DNA from 3 places in the Thalassolituus sp. genome. Region 1 is predicted to be linked to each of the others. Evidence: predicted binding sites of a transcription regulator. Region 1 holds the regulator's gene; each other region holds the start of a gene.
What was found. The regulator sigma-54, encoded in region 1, starts transcription at its own class of promoters, with help from an activator protein. The targets are predictions, from matches to a motif close to TGGCACNNNNNTTGCTNT.
Positions count from the first base shown of each region.

Region 2: glnA (glutamate--ammonia ligase) is a predicted target of sigma-54. The motif match lies at 2,691-2,708, and genes of this name have one in related genera.
Region 3: flgB (flagellar basal body rod protein FlgB) is a predicted target of sigma-54. The motif match lies at 2,947-2,964, and genes of this name have one in related genera.

Region 1 is NZ_CFHJLR010000015.1:36,276-41,832, reverse strand. It holds gene mgtE (magnesium transporter) at 1-161, opposite strand, end outside; gene AC5E51_RS11630 (HPr family phosphocarrier protein) at 291-560, opposite strand; gene rapZ (RNase adapter RapZ) at 573-1,448, opposite strand; gene ptsN (PTS IIA-like nitrogen regulatory protein PtsN) at 1,466-1,924, opposite strand; gene hpf (ribosome hibernation-promoting factor, HPF/YfiA family) at 1,928-2,230, opposite strand; gene AC5E51_RS11610 (RNA polymerase factor sigma-54) at 2,295-3,854, opposite strand; gene lptB (LPS export ABC transporter ATP-binding protein) at 3,999-4,724, opposite strand; gene lptA (lipopolysaccharide transport periplasmic protein LptA) at 4,721-5,299, opposite strand; gene lptC (LPS export ABC transporter periplasmic protein LptC) at 5,283-5,557, opposite strand, start outside.
Region 2 is NZ_CFHJLR010000008.1:24,711-30,267, reverse strand. It holds gene AC5E51_RS07540 (OsmC domain/YcaO domain-containing protein) at 1-1,042, opposite strand, end outside; gene glnA (glutamate--ammonia ligase) at 1,220-2,626, opposite strand; gene typA (translational GTPase TypA) at 3,085-4,899, shown strand; gene AC5E51_RS07525 (malic enzyme-like NAD(P)-binding protein) at 5,141-5,557, opposite strand, start outside.
Region 3 is NZ_CFHJLR010000003.1:75,973-81,529, forward strand. It holds gene AC5E51_RS02985 (flagellar hook-basal body complex protein) at 1-1,229, opposite strand, end outside; gene AC5E51_RS02990 (flagellar hook assembly protein FlgD) at 1,251-2,039, opposite strand; gene flgC (flagellar basal body rod protein FlgC) at 2,051-2,500, opposite strand; gene flgB (flagellar basal body rod protein FlgB) at 2,503-2,904, opposite strand; gene AC5E51_RS03005 (CheR family methyltransferase) at 3,077-3,910, opposite strand; gene AC5E51_RS03010 (chemotaxis protein CheV) at 3,916-4,839, opposite strand; gene flgA (flagellar basal body P-ring formation chaperone FlgA) at 4,916-5,557, shown strand, end outside.

The sequences.
Region 1 (5,557 bases):
ACTTTACGTGCTTTCGGCGGGGACGACTCGATCAGGTGAGCAATATCGGCAGGCGCGAGACCAGAATTCAGGATGCGCTCTACTTTATTCAGGGCACCACTTTCCAGGGCAGCATTAAGGCTGTGGAGTTTTGCTTTTGCCTTTTCTGTGTGCTGAGCCATGGCCGGAATCCGGAGTAAATCGGGTTAACTGATTCTAGCCTGATTGCTCGGTTGATACCACGAAAGTACTCGCAGTTTTGGGCCTAATCAGCTGTTTTAGCGGGGATAATCGTGAAATTTTCCTGAGGGCTATTCTTCTTCATCGAAGCGACGATCAATGAGATCGGTAATGGCATCGACGGCAGCTCCTTCGTCACTGCCTTCCGCAGTCAGAATCAGTTCAGTGCCTTTGCTGGCAGCCAGCATCATGACGGACATAATGCTTTTGCAGTCGACCATACGCCCGTCCTGGCCAATCTTAAGCTGGCTGGAGAATGCTGACGCAGTAGATACCAGTTTGGCCGCTGCGCGGGCATGCAGGCCGAGTTTATTTATTATAAGAACGTTTTTCTGGATCATACGGTGTCCGGATTATGGAGTAGGCAGGTTCGCTGCTCGTGCGAGTTCACGATGACGCACCTGGACGTTCGGGTATTTCATTCGGTATTCGGTGGCGAGTTGCTCAGCCAGATAAACGGATCTGTGCTGACCGCCGGTGCAACCAATGGCGATCGTCATATAGCTGCGGTTAGCTTCGATCAGACGGTCAGTCCATTGCCCCAGAAAGTCGCTGATCGATTTTCGCATTTCACCGACGACGTCATAGCTGTTCAGGAATAATTGTACTTCGCTGTCGAGGCCTGTGAGCTTGCGCAGGTCTTCACTCCAGTACGGATTGGGCAGATGGCGCACATCGAACACGTAGTCTGCGTCGGTGGGGATACCATGCTTAAATCCGAACGATTCAAATAATATCGACATTTCACCGTTGGGGCGGTCTGCAACCCGCAGGCGAATCATGCTGCGCAACTCGTGAACTGACATGTGCGTTGTATCTAATGTCAGATCCGCCATGTTGGCGAGCGGATCAAGGAGGTCTTTCTCCTGATCGATGGCTTCTGCAAGTGACAGCTCGTGGGTTGTCAGCGGGTGCTTGCGTCGTGTCGCACTGAATCGCTGTAGCAGAACTTTTTCAGAGGCGTCGAGATAAACCACATCAAGCTGATAGTGATCATTAGGCAGGTCGAGCAGTAGCTTCTCTATCGGCTCTTCTGTGGCCGAGAGATTGCGAGCATCAATACTGACCGCAACCCGGGTCAGCTTGTCATTGGCGTCAGCCTGACTGGCAAGGGCAGGCAGTAGCCCGATGGGCAGGTTGTCGATGCAATAGAATCCAAGATCTTCGAGCACGTGCAGCGCACTCGACTTCCCCGATCCTGATCTTCCGCTGATGACTACCAGGCGCATATTCGACTCCGTGATTACTACCGCTCTGCGATCGCTCGCTGGAAAAGACGTTTGGCGTCTGGCGCGTTGCGCAAAGCTTCGCGATATTCCGCCTGATTAAAGTTACTGGCGAGTGTCGCCAGTATCTGAAGGTGTTCGTCGGTTGCTTCCTCGGGGACTAACAAAGCAAATACGAGGTCGACCGGATTACCATCGATAGAATCATAGTCTATCGGGGTATTTAATCTCAGAAGAACGCCCAGCGCTTTCTGGCACTGCAACAACCGGCAGTGCGGGATGGCAATACCTTCTCCTATCCCTGTGCTTCCCATGCGCTCGCGTGCTAACAGGCGTTCGTAGATATCGTCTGCGGAGGCATCGCCGATTTCTTCAGCAACCAGAGATGAAAGTTGTTCTAACAGTTTTTTCTTACTGGAAACGGTCACGTCAATGACGGACCGTTCCGGTGTGAGGATATCCTCAATACTCAAAGACATGCTTCAGCCTTGACCGTGTTGGCGCGCGACCTGCTTCTCTTTGTGCTTAAGAACCTGACGGTCCAGTTTGTCGACCATCTGATCAATGGCGGTGTACATGTCTTCGTTTTCTGCTTTCGCGTGCAGGTCGTGACCTGTGATGTGTATCGTCCCTTCGGCCGTCTGGCGATCTTTAACGACGGTCAACGTGATCTGACCTGTGGTGATGCTGTCGCTATGGCGCGTAAGCTTCGACATTTTATCTTCAACGTGCGCCTGCATCGCTTCCGTTACTTCTACATGATGACCACTGATATTGATTTGCATGCCAAGTCTCCTGTGTCGCTGGCGGTAGGTGAATCAGAATCTGTTCACATTGATATAACAGACTCTAAATCAACTGCTTACGTTCATTCGATGGTGGTATCAGCATAGCCTCGCGGTATTTCGCTACCGTGCGCCGTGCCACTTTGATGCCCTTTTCACCGAGCATCGTTGCTATCTTGTTGTCACTGAGTGGCTTACGCGTGTTTTCGTCCGCGATCAGTTTCTTGATCATCGCCCGGATAGCCGTCGATGAACACTCTCCGCCGCTGTCGGTGCTGACGTGGCTGGAGAAAAAGTATTTAAGCTCAAAAATCCCACGTGGGGTATGCATGTATTTCTGGGTGGTTACCCGAGAGATCGTCGACTCATGCATACCTACGGCTTCGGCGATGTCATGGAGCACAAGTGGCTTCATGCCTTCATCACCTTCTTCAAAGAAGTCTATCTGGAATTCAACAATTTTGGTTGCGACTTTGAGCAGAGTGTCATTGCGACTTTGCAGACTTTTAATAAACCAGCGTGCTTCCTGCAGGTGATCTTTGAGGAAGGTATTGTCAGCACTGCTGTCTGAGCGGCGAATCAGTGATGCGTAGTCGGCATTCACCCGCAGCTTGGGCGCAATCTCTGGATTCAGCTCAACACGCCACTCGTCTCTGATCTGGCGGACGATGACGTCTGGAATAACGTACTCGGATTCTTCTGAGGCAATGCCTGCACCCGGCTTCGGGTTAAGCTCTTTGATCAGTCGCATGACTGACTTGAGGTCATCTTCCTTCAATTTTGTGCGGCGCATCAGTGACTGATAGTCGCGACTACCGAGCAGGTCAATGTGATCACGTATGATCAGCTGCGCTTCGGTGAGCCAGGGGGTGCCCTGAGGCAGTTGATGCAGTTGCAGAAGCAGGCATTCGCGGAGGTCGCGGCAGAAAACACCCGCCGGATCAAATTGTTGCAGGCGATGAAGAACTGCCATCACTTCTTCTTCTTCGATTTCGAGTGACGGGTCCATCGCTTCAATGACGTCTTCAACTGTCGTGTGAAGGTAGCCATCATCGTCTACACCATCAATCAGCATGGTCGCAACTTCGCGGTCAGCATCTGACATTGGGGTCAGGTTTAGCTGCCAGAGCAGGTGATCCTGCAGATTGTCGCTGGTGGCGTAGCGGGAATCGTAGTCAAAGTCTTCGTCTACCGGCCCGGAGCTTGATGCGACTCCGGCGCTGACCTGATAGGTATCTTCCCACTGGCTATCTACAGGCAGGTCATCGGGCAGTTTCTCGCTCGACCATTGCTCATCGAGAGATTCCTGGCCGCTCTGATCGTCGTAGGAATTGTCATCGTAGGAATTGTCGTAATCCTGATTGTCAGAGCTGCTCTCACGGTCTTCGCGGCTGTCTCTGTCGTTGTTATCGGAATCAGAACTGCGGGAATCGTTGTCGGACTCGTTGCCTGAGTCGCTGTTGTCATCAAACTCTTCGCTTTCCAGCATTGGGTTGGAATCCAGCGCTTCCTGAATTTCCTGCTGAAGGTCCAGCGTTGAAAGCTGGAGGAGGCGGATGGCCTGTTGCAGCTGAGGCGTCATCGTCAGCTGCTGGCCCATCTTAATCTGAAGGGATGTCTTCATATAACTCGGTAATTACGACCTGAAAATCGAACCATCTTTTTGTTTGATGCACCTAGCATTATAGGCAAAGTCCTTGTGTATGGAACCTATTTTGCTTACCAGAGTAAATAGATAACTCTACAGTACGTGACATCGGTCAGAGTTTCAAAGACGGAAATCGTCCCCAAGGTAGACTTCGCGCACCTGCTCATTGGCAAGCACATCTTCAGCCGTGCCTTCGGCGATAATGTGGCCACCACCAACGATAAAAGCCTTTTCGCAAATAGCGAGGGTCTCACGCACGTTGTGGTCGGTAATCAGTACGCCGATGCCCCGCGCCTTGAGCTGACGGATAATATCCATGATGTCCGAGACTGAGATCGGGTCTACACCAGCAAAGGGTTCGTCGAGCAGAATGAACGAGGGCTCTGCAGCCAGCGCTCTGGCAATTTCGACACGACGACGCTCACCGCCGGATAGCGCCATGCCGGCGCTTTCGCGGATGTGTTGAATATGAAATTCGTTCAGTAGCTGCTCGAGCTGTTCAGTTCGCTGCTGGCGATTGAGATCTTTACGGGTCTCAAGAATGGCCATGATGTTATCTGCAACACTGAGCTTGCGGAAAATCGACGCTTCCTGCGGCAGGTAACCGATGCCTTTGCGGGCACGGCCGTGCATTGGCAGGTGGCTGATGTCTTCGTCGTCGATCATGATGCGACCACGATCGGCTTGCACCAGGTTAACAATCATATAGAAACAGGTCGTTTTGCCGGCGCCATTAGGGCCCAATAAACCAACGATCTGGCCGCTTTCAACGCGGATAGATACGTCTTTAACGACTTCGCGGCCGCCGTAACTTTTGGCCAGATGTTCTGCCTTCAGTGTTTTCATTCTGTCGCTGCTTCCGGAGATTCTGTCGTGTCAGACTCTGAGTCAGATTCGGACTCAGGTTTTGGCGGCTGGATAACGACTTTGATCCGGCCGGAGTCTTCATCTGTGCTGTCGGTCGACGACTCGGCGGTGGTGCCATCAGCACGCACGGTCTCTGTTGCCATGTCGTAGGTGATGCGTTCGCCGCTGAAAATATTGCCTTCCTGTTCCAGTTCAGCATCGCCAGTAATAATGATGCGGCGCTCGCTGGTGTAGTAATCGATGCGGTTGCCGAGGGCTGTGGTGAGCGGTTTACCGACCTCAATCTGCTGTTGGTAACGGGCACGGTCGCCTTCTGCGACGGCTTTTTCGAGGGTGTCGCCGTTGCGCAGAATCATCAGGCGGTCGGCTTCTATTTTCAGCGTGCCTTGGGTAAGAATGACATTGCCCTCGTACACAACTGTACCTGCGCGGCGGTCGATCTCTGCAGAATCTGACAGGATCGTCATTTCTTTCTGCCAGTCATCCGGCAATGCGACTGTGTAGCTTGCGATCACTGACAGCGACATCACGGCCAGTTTATTGAACAGGTTCATAAGTCGTACGGACTCCTGTTTTCAGTTCGAGGCGCTGACGTGTGGCGTCAAACATCATTCCGGTGCCAGTCATGCGGCTGTTTTCACCCGTCATGGTAACCAGCTCATCAGTCTCTGCGATCTTGTCATCAATATGATAGGTCAGCCTTGAGGTTTCAAGGCGCATCGGGTCACTGCTGTCGAGCGGCCTGATTAATATGTTGCCTGATAATTTCAGTGCCTGTTCGTTGCCGCGCATAACACCTTCGTCAGCGGTCA
Region 2 (5,557 bases), on a different contig from region 1:
CAAATATTTCAGACAAGCACTGAACCTGCGCCTCTTCGATGGTATTGCCTGCGCTCATACCATTACTGAGAAACAGGTTCTCAATCAGGTTAGATGGGAAATACACCGTCTCACCATCAGACTGACGAACATAGGGCAAAGAACACACTCCCCGTTCGATGTTGCCCGAGTTCGTATCGATTAAGTGAGAGCCACAAAGCTCACCATCCGGGTTATAAATTTCGAGACAGTATTCATCAAGAATACCTTCGGGCAACTCATCTGCCGGGCCGGGCTGGAACCATTTTTCGTTCGGATAATGCACGAACTCTGCATTAGCAATCTCCTCACCGAAGTACTGATCGTTGTAAAAGAAATTGCAGTTAAGACGCTCCATAAACTCGCCCAATGCGGATGCCAGCGCTGCATCTTTGGTCGCACCTTTACCATTGGTAAAGCACATCTGAGAATCCGCATCACGGATATTCAGCGACCACACATTCGGCACGATATTGCGCCATGATGTGACCTCAATTCGCATACCAAGATCCGCCAGCAGGCCCGTCATCTTCGCAATAGTCTGCTCCAGCGGGAGGTCCTTACCGGTAATGTGGGTACCTTCACCCGCCAGTTCAGGGACATCAAGCAGCGCCTGCGCATCATCATCGAGGTTCTCAACCACGTCGATCTGGAACTCAGGCCCCGTCTGAACCACCTTCTTTACCGTGCAACGATCGATCGAACGGATAATGCCGGTTCGGTCCTTGTCAGAAATATCTTCTGGCAGCTCAACGTCGATTTTGAAGATCTGGTTATAGCGGTTTTCTGGGTCAACGATATTGTTCTGGGAAAGGCGGATATTCTCAGTGGGGATATCGCGGGCGTTGCAGTACACCTTTACAAAGTAGGCCGCACAGAGCGCCGACGATGCCAGAAAGTAATCAAATGGTCCGGGCGCTGAGCCATCGCCTTTATAACGGATCGGCTGATCAGCGATTACGCTGAAGTCATCGAACTTGGCTTCGAGTCGGAGGTTGTCGAGGAAGTTGACCTTGATCTGCATGGTGGCGCACCGGAAAAGAGTATCTGTGCGCCATTATCCAGTTTTGGGAAGCGATGTCGCCTTAGTCTCTTCTCGGGGATAAGATCCCCTCCTACAAACACCCGCGAAATCGTATTTTCTACAGGCACAAAAAAGGGCCGCCGAAGCGACCCTCTTTCAACTCAGATAATCCGAAGATTACACAGAGTAGTACATGTCGAACTCTACTGGGTGAGTAGTGTGTTCTACACGGTGAACTTCTTCCATCTTCAGCTCGATGTAAGCTTCGATCATGTCTTCGGTGAACACGCCACCAGCAGTCAGGAAGTCTTTATCAGCTTCGAGGCTTTCCAGAGCTTCACGCAGTGAGCCACAAACCTGTGGAATCTGAGCAGCTTCTTCAGCTGGCAGGTCGTACAGGTCTTTGTCAGCTGCATCGCCAGGGTGGATCTTGTTCTTAACACCGTCCAGGCCAGCCATCAGCATAGCTGCGAACGCCAGGTATGGGTTAGCCGTTGGATCTGGGAAGCGAGCTTCAATACGCTTACCTTTAGGGCTTGCAACGTATGGGATACGGATAGAAGCAGAGCGGTTACGGGCAGAGTATGCCAGCATTACTGGAGCTTCAAAGCCTGGGATCAGACGCTTGTAAGAGTTAGTAGACGGGTTGGTAAACGCGTTCAGTGCTTTAGCGTGCTTGATGATACCGCCGATGTAGAACAGGGCAGTTTCAGACAGGCCAGCATAGCCGTCACCAGCGAACATGTTTTCGCCGTCTTTCCAGAAAGACTGGTGTACGTGCATACCAGAACCGTTATCGCCAACAACTGGCTTAGGCATGAAGGTAGCAGTTTTGCCGTAAGCAGCTGCAACGTTGTGTACAACGTACTTCAGCATCTGAACTTCGTCAGCTTTCTTAACCAGAGTGTTGAACTTAACGCCGATTTCGTTCTGACCAGCGTTTGCCACTTCGTGGTGGTGTACTTCTACGTCCTGACCGATTGCGATCAGTGTGTTACACATAGCAGCACGGATGTCGTGCAGGCTATCAACTGGTGGTACTGGGAAGTAACCGCCTTTAACACGTGGACGGTGGCCCAGGTTGCCGCCTTCTACTTTAGAAGCAGTTGCCCATGCGCCTTCGTCAGAGTTGATTTTGTAGAAGTTGCCCTGCATGTCAGAGCCCCAGGTTACGTCATCAAAGATGAAGAATTCTGGCTCTGGACCGAAGAATGCAGTGTCACCAAGACCAGTAGACTGCAGGTAAGCTTCAGCGCGCTTAGCAACAGAACGTGGGTCACGCTCGTAACCTTGCATAGTTGAAGGCTCGATGATGTCACAACGCAGGATCAGAGTAGCGTCTTCAGTGAACGGATCCATGTACGCAGTTTCGTCATCTGGCATCAGGATCATGTCAGATTCGTTGATGCCCTTCCAACCAGAAATAGAAGAACCATCGAACATCTGGCCAGTTTCGAAGAATTCTTCGTCAACATAAGAAGCCGGAATAGTAACGTGCTGTTCTTTACCCTTGGTGTCAGTGAAGCGCAGGTCTACCCACGTCACTTCATTCTCTTTGATCAGGTTCAGAGTGTTCTCTGACATTGTCTTTCTCCAGATGCTGGTTCTATTAAGTTCGGGGCTCGCCCCGGATTCCATGCTCACTGTTAGAGCAAGTAGTGTGCCATTTTGGACATCACTGCAAACCCACTACTTACGGGCTAGACCGGAATGTCGCACACTCTGAATGCACCTCTATGAATCACACATCTGGCAATGTGCACTATTTTGATGCAATTATTTCCTTCCATCGGTGTGCGATTTCAGGCCCGCACAGTATATGTTCACAGCCCCCCTGCCGTATATGCTCTTTGGTGCAAATCCACGCCTTTTTTATCCTGCCTTCTGGCGTACCGAAACCTCTTGTGTATTACTGCGACACGGCATGAAAGAAATATCCCAGCTGTAATGTGTTTCAGGTATACTCCGCGCTCAAATTTTAACCTGCTCCTGACTCTGCTGACGCAGTGCCATCAGGGCTCACAATTCTGAAGGCTACTGTTGTGATTGAGAATCTCAGAAACATCGCCATCATCGCCCACGTTGACCACGGTAAAACTACTCTGGTCGACAAGCTCTTAGAGCAGTCCGGTACTCTGGACCGCAATCAGGGCGGTGAGCGCGTGATGGACTCCAACGATCAGGAGAAAGAACGCGGTATTACCATTCTGGCGAAGAACACCGCCATTAAATGGAACGACTACCGTATTAACATCGTCGACACCCCTGGACACGCCGACTTCGGTGGCGAAGTAGAACGTGTTATGTCGATGGTTGACTCAGTGTGTCTGCTGGTAGACGCGGTTGATGGCCCTATGCCTCAGACCCGTTTCGTAACTCAGAAAGCATTCGAGCGCGGCCTGCGTCCTATCGTTGTTATCAACAAAATTGACCGTCCGGGTGCACGTCCTGACTGGGTAATGGACGAAATCTTCGACCTGTTCGACCGCCTCGGCGCGACCGAAGAACAGCTCGATTTCCCTGTGATTTACGCTTCCGCCCTGAACGGTATTGCTGGCGATGATCCTGAGAACATGGCTGACGACATGACGCCACTGTTCCAGATGATCGTTGACCACGTTGAAGCTCCAAAAGTTGAGCTCGATGGCCCGTTCCAGATGCAGGTTTCTGCACTCGACTACGACAGCTTCGTGGGCGTTATCGGTGTTGGCCGCATCACTCGCGGTAAGCTGAAGCCGGGTACTGACATCCAGCTGATCACTGCGGAAGGCAACACCCGCAAAGGTCGCATCCAGCAGGTAAAAGGCTTCCACGGCCTGAACCGTGTCGACGTTGATGAAGCTGCGGCCGGTGACATCGTTTGTATCTCGGGTATCGACGGCCTGAACATTTCTGACACCCTGTGTGCTGTCGGCAATGTTGAAGCTCTTCCGCCACTGACGGTTGATGAGCCTACCGTAAGCATGACCTTCCAGGTGAACGACTCGCCATTTGCTGGTAAAGAAGGTAAGTACGTTACCTCGCGTAATATTAAAGACCGTCTTGAACAGGAACTGATCCACAACGTGGCTCTGCGTGTTGAAGAAGGTGACAGCCCGGAGAAATTCAAAGTCTCTGGCCGTGGTGAACTGCACCTGTCGGTACTGATTGAAACCATGCGTCGCGAAGGCTTCGAAATGGCCATCGGTAAGCCGGAAGTGGTTCAGAAAGAAGTCGACGGTGAGCTGCAGGAGCCATACGAGCAGGTTGTTATCGACATCGAAGACGAGCACCAGGGTTCCATTATGGAAGAAATGGGCAACCGTCGCGCTGAAATGACCAACATGGTTCCTGATGGCAAAGGCCGTACGCGTCTTGAGTTCATCATGCCAGCACGTGGTCTGATCGGTTTCCGTAACCAGTTCCTGACCATGACGTCCGGTTCAGGCATCCTGACCAACGTGTTTGACCATTACGGTCCGGTTCAGACCGGTCTGGGCTCTACCCGCCACAACGGCGTACTGGTTTCTATGGTTGCTGGTAAGGTTCTGGGTTATGCCCTCTTCACTCTGCAGGAACGTGGTCGTCTGTTCGTATCACCAGCGACTGAAGTGTACGAAGGCATGATCGTGGGTCTGCACAGCCGTGATAATGACCTCGTGGTTAACCCAACCAAAGCAAAGCAGCTGACCAACGTCCGTGCATCCGGTACCGATGAAGCGATCAACCTGACACCACCAGTGAAACACACCCTGGAGCAGGCACTGGAATTCATCGAAGACGACGAACTGGTAGAGGTGACTCCTACCAGCATCCGTCTGCGTAAGAAACTGCTGACCGAAAACGAACGTAAGCGCGCCAAGCCTAAGAAGAGCTGATAGCAACGACGTTTGAATAAAAAAGCCCGGCCGAGAAATCTGCCGGGCTTTTTATTTGCTATCTGGTAGCGATTTATTTGGGATAAGAAATACGCGCGACCAGAATGACGTCTATCTCGCGCAAGCTTCGCGTTGCGCTCCTACAGTATTCCAGCCCCTGCCCGGCTGTGCTGAACAGGCGGGAGTCAGACACAAAAAAGGCCGCGAATAGCGGCCTTTTTATTACTCACTGAAATTCAGATCAGATGTCTGAAATAGACTTCAGTGGGTAGTTTGCTGGCAGTGGGCCATCAGCCGCACCAGTATCAATCGCAGCCTGTGCAACTGCAGTCGACACAACACCCAGCAGACGGCTATCAACCGCTTTAGGGATGATGTACTCAGGGCCGAATTCCAGAGAATCCAGACCGTATGCATCCAGAACTTCCTGAGTCACTGGCTCTTTCGCCAGACCCGCCAGCGCTTTAGCAGCAGCCAGCTTCATTTCTTCGTTGATGCGACGAGCACGTACGTCCAGAGCACCACGGAAGATGAATGGGAAGCCAAGTACGTTGTTTACCTGGTTCGGGAAGTCAGAACGACCCGTCGCCATGATGGCGTCGTCACGTGCTGCTGCTACTTCTTCAGGCATAATTTCTGGGACAGGGTTCGCACAAGC
Region 3 (5,557 bases), on a different contig from region 1:
CTCAGATTTATGGGGTAGCTCGCTCCCCCCTCAGTAACAACCCGGAAAGCTAAAACGTTATCTACAGCTGGAGCGACTTTGTCTTCAAGATCGAGGGCACTGTAGGTGTTGTTTGCCGTAAGTACGGCGAACTCGCCCGGATCACTCGCTACAATATTCAGAGGCGGAGTTGCTGTTGTCCGCGTAGTCGTTTGAGTACCGGGGATAGAACGAAAATCGGCGGTAACCGGGCTAGCACCAACAAAGAGCTGCTGACCAGCAACACCCGCAGATACTGCACCCGCTACACCAAACACACCATCCCAACCCGGTGTGGTAGTGATGGAGAATGAAGTACCGTTCGTCGCATTGTACCCTGCGCGCTCGATAATCAGGTTACCCGTACCTGGATCTTCAACTGCGCGTAATTGTTGAGAACCGAATGTCGCATCCAAGGCGGATTGTATGTCGTTAAGCACCTCCTGAACGGTGGCACCTGCGGCAACACCGGCCAAGGTAATGGTCTGACTGCCATTACCGTCACCGATATCAAAGTCCATCGACTCAGTACCGTAGCCCGCCGCCGCGACTGCCGCGACTGTATTCGGGAACAATACCTGTGCAGGAATGCCTGCATCCGTTGGCTGACCCGCTGAATCCAGTACGGTTTTGGTGGATTCAAGAATGCCCGCGTCTGCCGCACCAACAGACAAACCGTTGGTGGTTATTTGCAGACCCTGCTCCTGCAGAACCTGCTCACCGGCATCCAGGTTTACGATGGCGGTGGCAAGAGTCGTCAGGCGTGGCGGCTGGTTAGCAATCTGAATATTGATGTCGCCCAGCACACCGCTGACCACACCGTTTTCGTTGGCTTCATAACCCTGCAGACGTGAGCCGTTGTTTGCCACGACAAATCCGTTTTTGTCGAGCGAGAATATCCCTGATCGGGTGTAAGACACACTGCCACGGTCATCCAGTACGAAGAAACCGTTTCCGTCGATAGCAAGGTCGAGGGCATTTTCAGTTCCACTGATGTTACCCTGCGAAAATTCCTGACGGACGTTATCAACCAGTACACCACTACCGACCGGCTTTAAGCCTGTGCCGAGAAGTGTGCTGGTGTAGACATCGGCAAATTCTGCACGGGATTCTTTGAAGCCAACGGTACTGGCATTTGCCACGTTATTACCTGTGACTTCCAGATCCGTAGAGGCTGCACGGATACCACTTAAACCAATATTAAAAGCCATATTTGTACTCCTCTCGCCGGATCAGGCGTCAAGAATCTGTTTAATCTGATCAAGGTTGGCGCGTTCGCCACCGGTTAAGTTCAGGGTCACTTCGCCACCTGCACTCATGGTGACGCTGTCGACACGTGAACTCATCTGCATATCCAGTTGTTCACTCTCACCGGCAATCGTGCCGCTGAGTTTGAAAACGTATTGACCTGGTGGGTAGACGTTTTCAATAGGATCTCCGTTATCGTCCAGTACGATCTCGCCATTTTCATCGCGGAGGTACTGGTCAAGATTCATCTTGCTGCGGTCGAGGTTGACGATGTCACCATCGACCATCAGGTTGTAGCCATCCCAGCGCACAGACATGGCGCCCGCGTCATGTGAACCGAGTGAAATCTGCTCCAGAGTCTGACCATTTTTGTTTTCGATGGTCAGCATCATGTCGCCTGTCGCCGCAGGTACCTCAGTGAAGCCGCTGACCACACCGCCGTTCGTGAGCAGGCCTGTGGTATTACCATCAACAATCACACTCTGACCGACGAGACTTGACGCCTGTAAAGCGGCATTGGAGGTAAACTGTGCCGCCATGCTCTCTGCCGTATCGTTGAGGTTGTCGATCCCTTCAACCGATGAGAACTGAGCCAGCTGAGCAACGAACGCCTGGTTATCTGTCGGCTCCAGTGGGTTCTGATTATTCAGCTGCGCGACCATGAGTTCGAGGAAGGCATTACGACCCAGTTCGTTTTCTTTGGCTTCGGTCTGCGTCGGCGTACGGTACTGATCCAGTACGGCGGCGTTGTTGTTTACTTCGTTAATCGCCATTTATCGCCCCCTTACTGGCCAAGTGTGAGTGTGCGTTGCAGCATCTGCTTCGCGGTTTTAAGAACTTCAACGTTCATTTGATAGCTGCGCGATGAAGACATCATGTCGGTCATTTCTTCAACGATGTTCACGTTCGGGTAGTACACGTAGCCGTCGTCGTTCGCCATTGGATGATCTGGCTGGAAACGTGCCTGTAGCGGTGAATCTTTTTCGACGATGCCGTCGATTTTTACGCCAGCACCCATGGCCGCATCGGTATCCATAAAACCGTTCACATCCCGGCTTTTTGAATTCACTTCGCTTTCGAGCACGGAAAACCAGGGCTTGCGTGCGCGGTAGGTTTCATCCACAGAGCTTGAAGCGCTGTCGGCGTTGGCAATGTTACTGGCGGTGGTATTCAGTCGGACTGACTGGGCAGTCATACCGCTTCCGGCAATGTTAAGTACGCTGGTCAGTGACATAATTATTCTCCCCGGATCGCGTTACGCATGCCTTTGAACTTACCGCTCAAAAATTCGAAGCTGGCGTTGTAGTCCATGCTGTTGCGGGCAAATAAGGCTTGTTCGGTCTGGGCGTCGACCGTGTTGCCGTCGATGGAAGGCTGCAGAGGGTTACGATATTTCAATTCGTCATCGGCAAAGCCGCTGGTACCGCTCAGGTGAGCAGAATGCGTCGCTGACATACCGAATGAGTTATTACTGTGAGTTTCTGCTTCGAGGATGGCTTTAAAATCAAAATCACGGGCCTTGAATCCTGGGGTGTCTGCATTGGCAAGGTTGTTTGCCAGTACTTCAGCGCGTTGCGCACGAAGCTGCATTGCGTTGTCGTGGATTCCGAGTGCGTTGGTAAAGTTGATTGCGCCCATTCTGTACCTGCCTGTTTGCCATATGTGTTCGTCTGCAGAGATACAGCAAGAGCTGGGCCAATTTATTTTTTACTTATTTTTCAATAAGTTATAAAAACAGAGGGCATTTAAAGGAGAGTTTCGCAGAGGGGAACGGCAAGCCCTTACCTACCAGCGGCAAGGGCTAAAACGATTACTTTTTCCGGTAAAGGATACCGGGGTTACAACTGACCATTTCATAGTGATCCGGCATACCGCTCAAGGCTTCCGATGCCCCCAGGATCAGATAACCACCGGGCTTAAGTGCGCCGTGCATCTTCAGCAGGATCTCGCGCTTGCGTTCGGCGCTGAAATAAATCAGTACATTGCGGCAGAAGATAATATCGAAGGTGCCGAGACGCGAGTAGCTGTCGTTCAAGTTAAAGTTTCTGAACTCCACGCCCTGGCGCAGTTCTTTGCCGACGTGCCAGGCATCGTCTCCGGTTTTTTCAAAGTACTTCGCCAGCTGGTCTTCTGGCATGCCACGCCGTATCGCCATCCATGGGTACGTCCCTTCTTTGGCGGCGCTCAAAGCACTTTCTGATAAATCGGTAGCCAACACTGACACAGCAGGCAGACGTTTCGAGCTCGTTCGGCGGAATTCCAGTTCAGTCAGTTTGATAGAGTAAGGTTCCTGCCCTGTTGAGCAGGCCGAAGACCAGATACGTATGGGCGATGATTGTTCAGCGAGCGCAGGGAACACGCGGTTTCGGAGTATTTCAAAAGGATGACTGTCACGCAGCCAGAGTGTTTCGTTGGTCGTCATGGCATCAATGACGTTATTTTTGAACTGACGGTCACGCTCCATGCAGTACATCAGCTCGGTCAGACTGGGTAAATTGCGGTCGGCCATGAGCTTTCGCAAACGGCTGGCGACCAGGTATTCTTTGCCATCCCCCAGCAGAATGCCGGAGAGTCCCTCAAGGTAGTCGCGGAACTGGTTATACTCCGCAGCAGTTACCACGACTTCCTTCTTGTTATGCGTCATCAATTTCAACCGTGGTTAATTCGGCTCACAATATTGTCGGCCAGTACGTCGGGGTCAAACTTTGCAATAAAGTCATTAGCACCCACTTTTTCAACCATTGCCTGGTTAAATACACCACTCAGTGATGAGTGCAGTACTACATAAAATCCCTTCATCGCATCGTTACTACGAATGTGAGTGGTCAGCGTGTAGCCATCCATCTCTGGCATCTCAATATCGGATACCAACATCATGTAACGGTCCTGCGGTCGCTCACCCTCTTCCACGATTCCTTTCAGGTGCTCCCAGGCTTGTCTGCCATCTTCGAGAGCGACAACCTCTACGCCAACGTTCTCCAGACAGCGGGTAATCTGCTTACGCGCAATCTTAGAATCATCCACGATCAGAACTTTCTTTTTACCGGCCTCAGTACGGACGTCGTCACTGACGATGCCTTCACTGATGTCCTCTTTCACCGGCGATACTTCAGCAAGAATCTTCTCTACGTCGATGATCTCGACGATGTGATTCTCAACTTCAGTGACTGCTGTGAGGTAATGCTCGCGGCCCGTGCCCTTGGGCGGTGGATGAATATGTTCCCAGTTCATGTTGATGATTTTGTCGACCGAAGCCACCAGGAAGCCCTGAGTCGCACCGTTGTACTCAGTAATAATCACGAACGAGCCATTCACTTCATCCAGCGGAGGACCACCCGTTGCCAGGCTCATATCGAGAATCGGTGTGGTTCCTGAGCGGATGTGAACAACCCCACGGACAACACGATTGCTGCCAGGCAGGGACGTCAGTCGCGGACACTGTATGATCTCTTTTACTTTGAATACGTTAATGCCGTACAACTGTTCACCGCGGACGCGGAAAAGCAGCAGCTCCAGACGGTTTTCGCCGACCAGCTTGGTACGTTGGTTTACGGACTCAAGAACACCAGCCATGTGTGCCTCTCTTTCAGATCAATTCCGGCATGACCTTTGCTCAACCTGAGGTATGAGTAATAAAAGTGCCGGAATCATGACATCATTTTCGTTAGCTTCATTGAGCATAGTAGAGAACCAGAGAAGCGCAGGCGTTTTATTTGGTTTTTTCATCTGGTCGTTGTCGACCGTTGCTCAGGCCGGAAGCTCTCTGGATGATGTCACCGCTGAACTGAAAAATCGCTGGATTGCACTGGGGGGAGACGCCGGTGTATCGGAGTTTGAGTATCCTTCTGTATCACCGGGATATGAGTTGCCTGACTGCAGCGCTTCGCTAGAGGTGAATGTTATCCGCCACCTGCAACCTGGGCGCAACGGTGTTGAGGTCAGCTGTGCAGCGCCCTTCTGGCGCCAATCGTTCGCGGTTGAACTGAAGGTGTTCGCAGATGTCGTCACCGCTGATACCGATATACGCCGGGATACTGTTATCAATGCAGGTCAACTCAGAATCAGTCGCCTTGACACCTCTGATCTGCACAAAGGGTATTTCAGTAATATTGACGCCGTCAGCGGAATGCTGAGCAAACGAACTCTGCGACAAGGAACACCTGTCACACCTGACATGGTCGACTTACCCGACCTTGTTCAACGCGGGCAACTGCTGAAAATCCGATTGGTCAGGCCGGGCATACAGGTCGAAATGAAGGGCGAAGCTCTGGCCCGTGGTCACTTAGGTGAA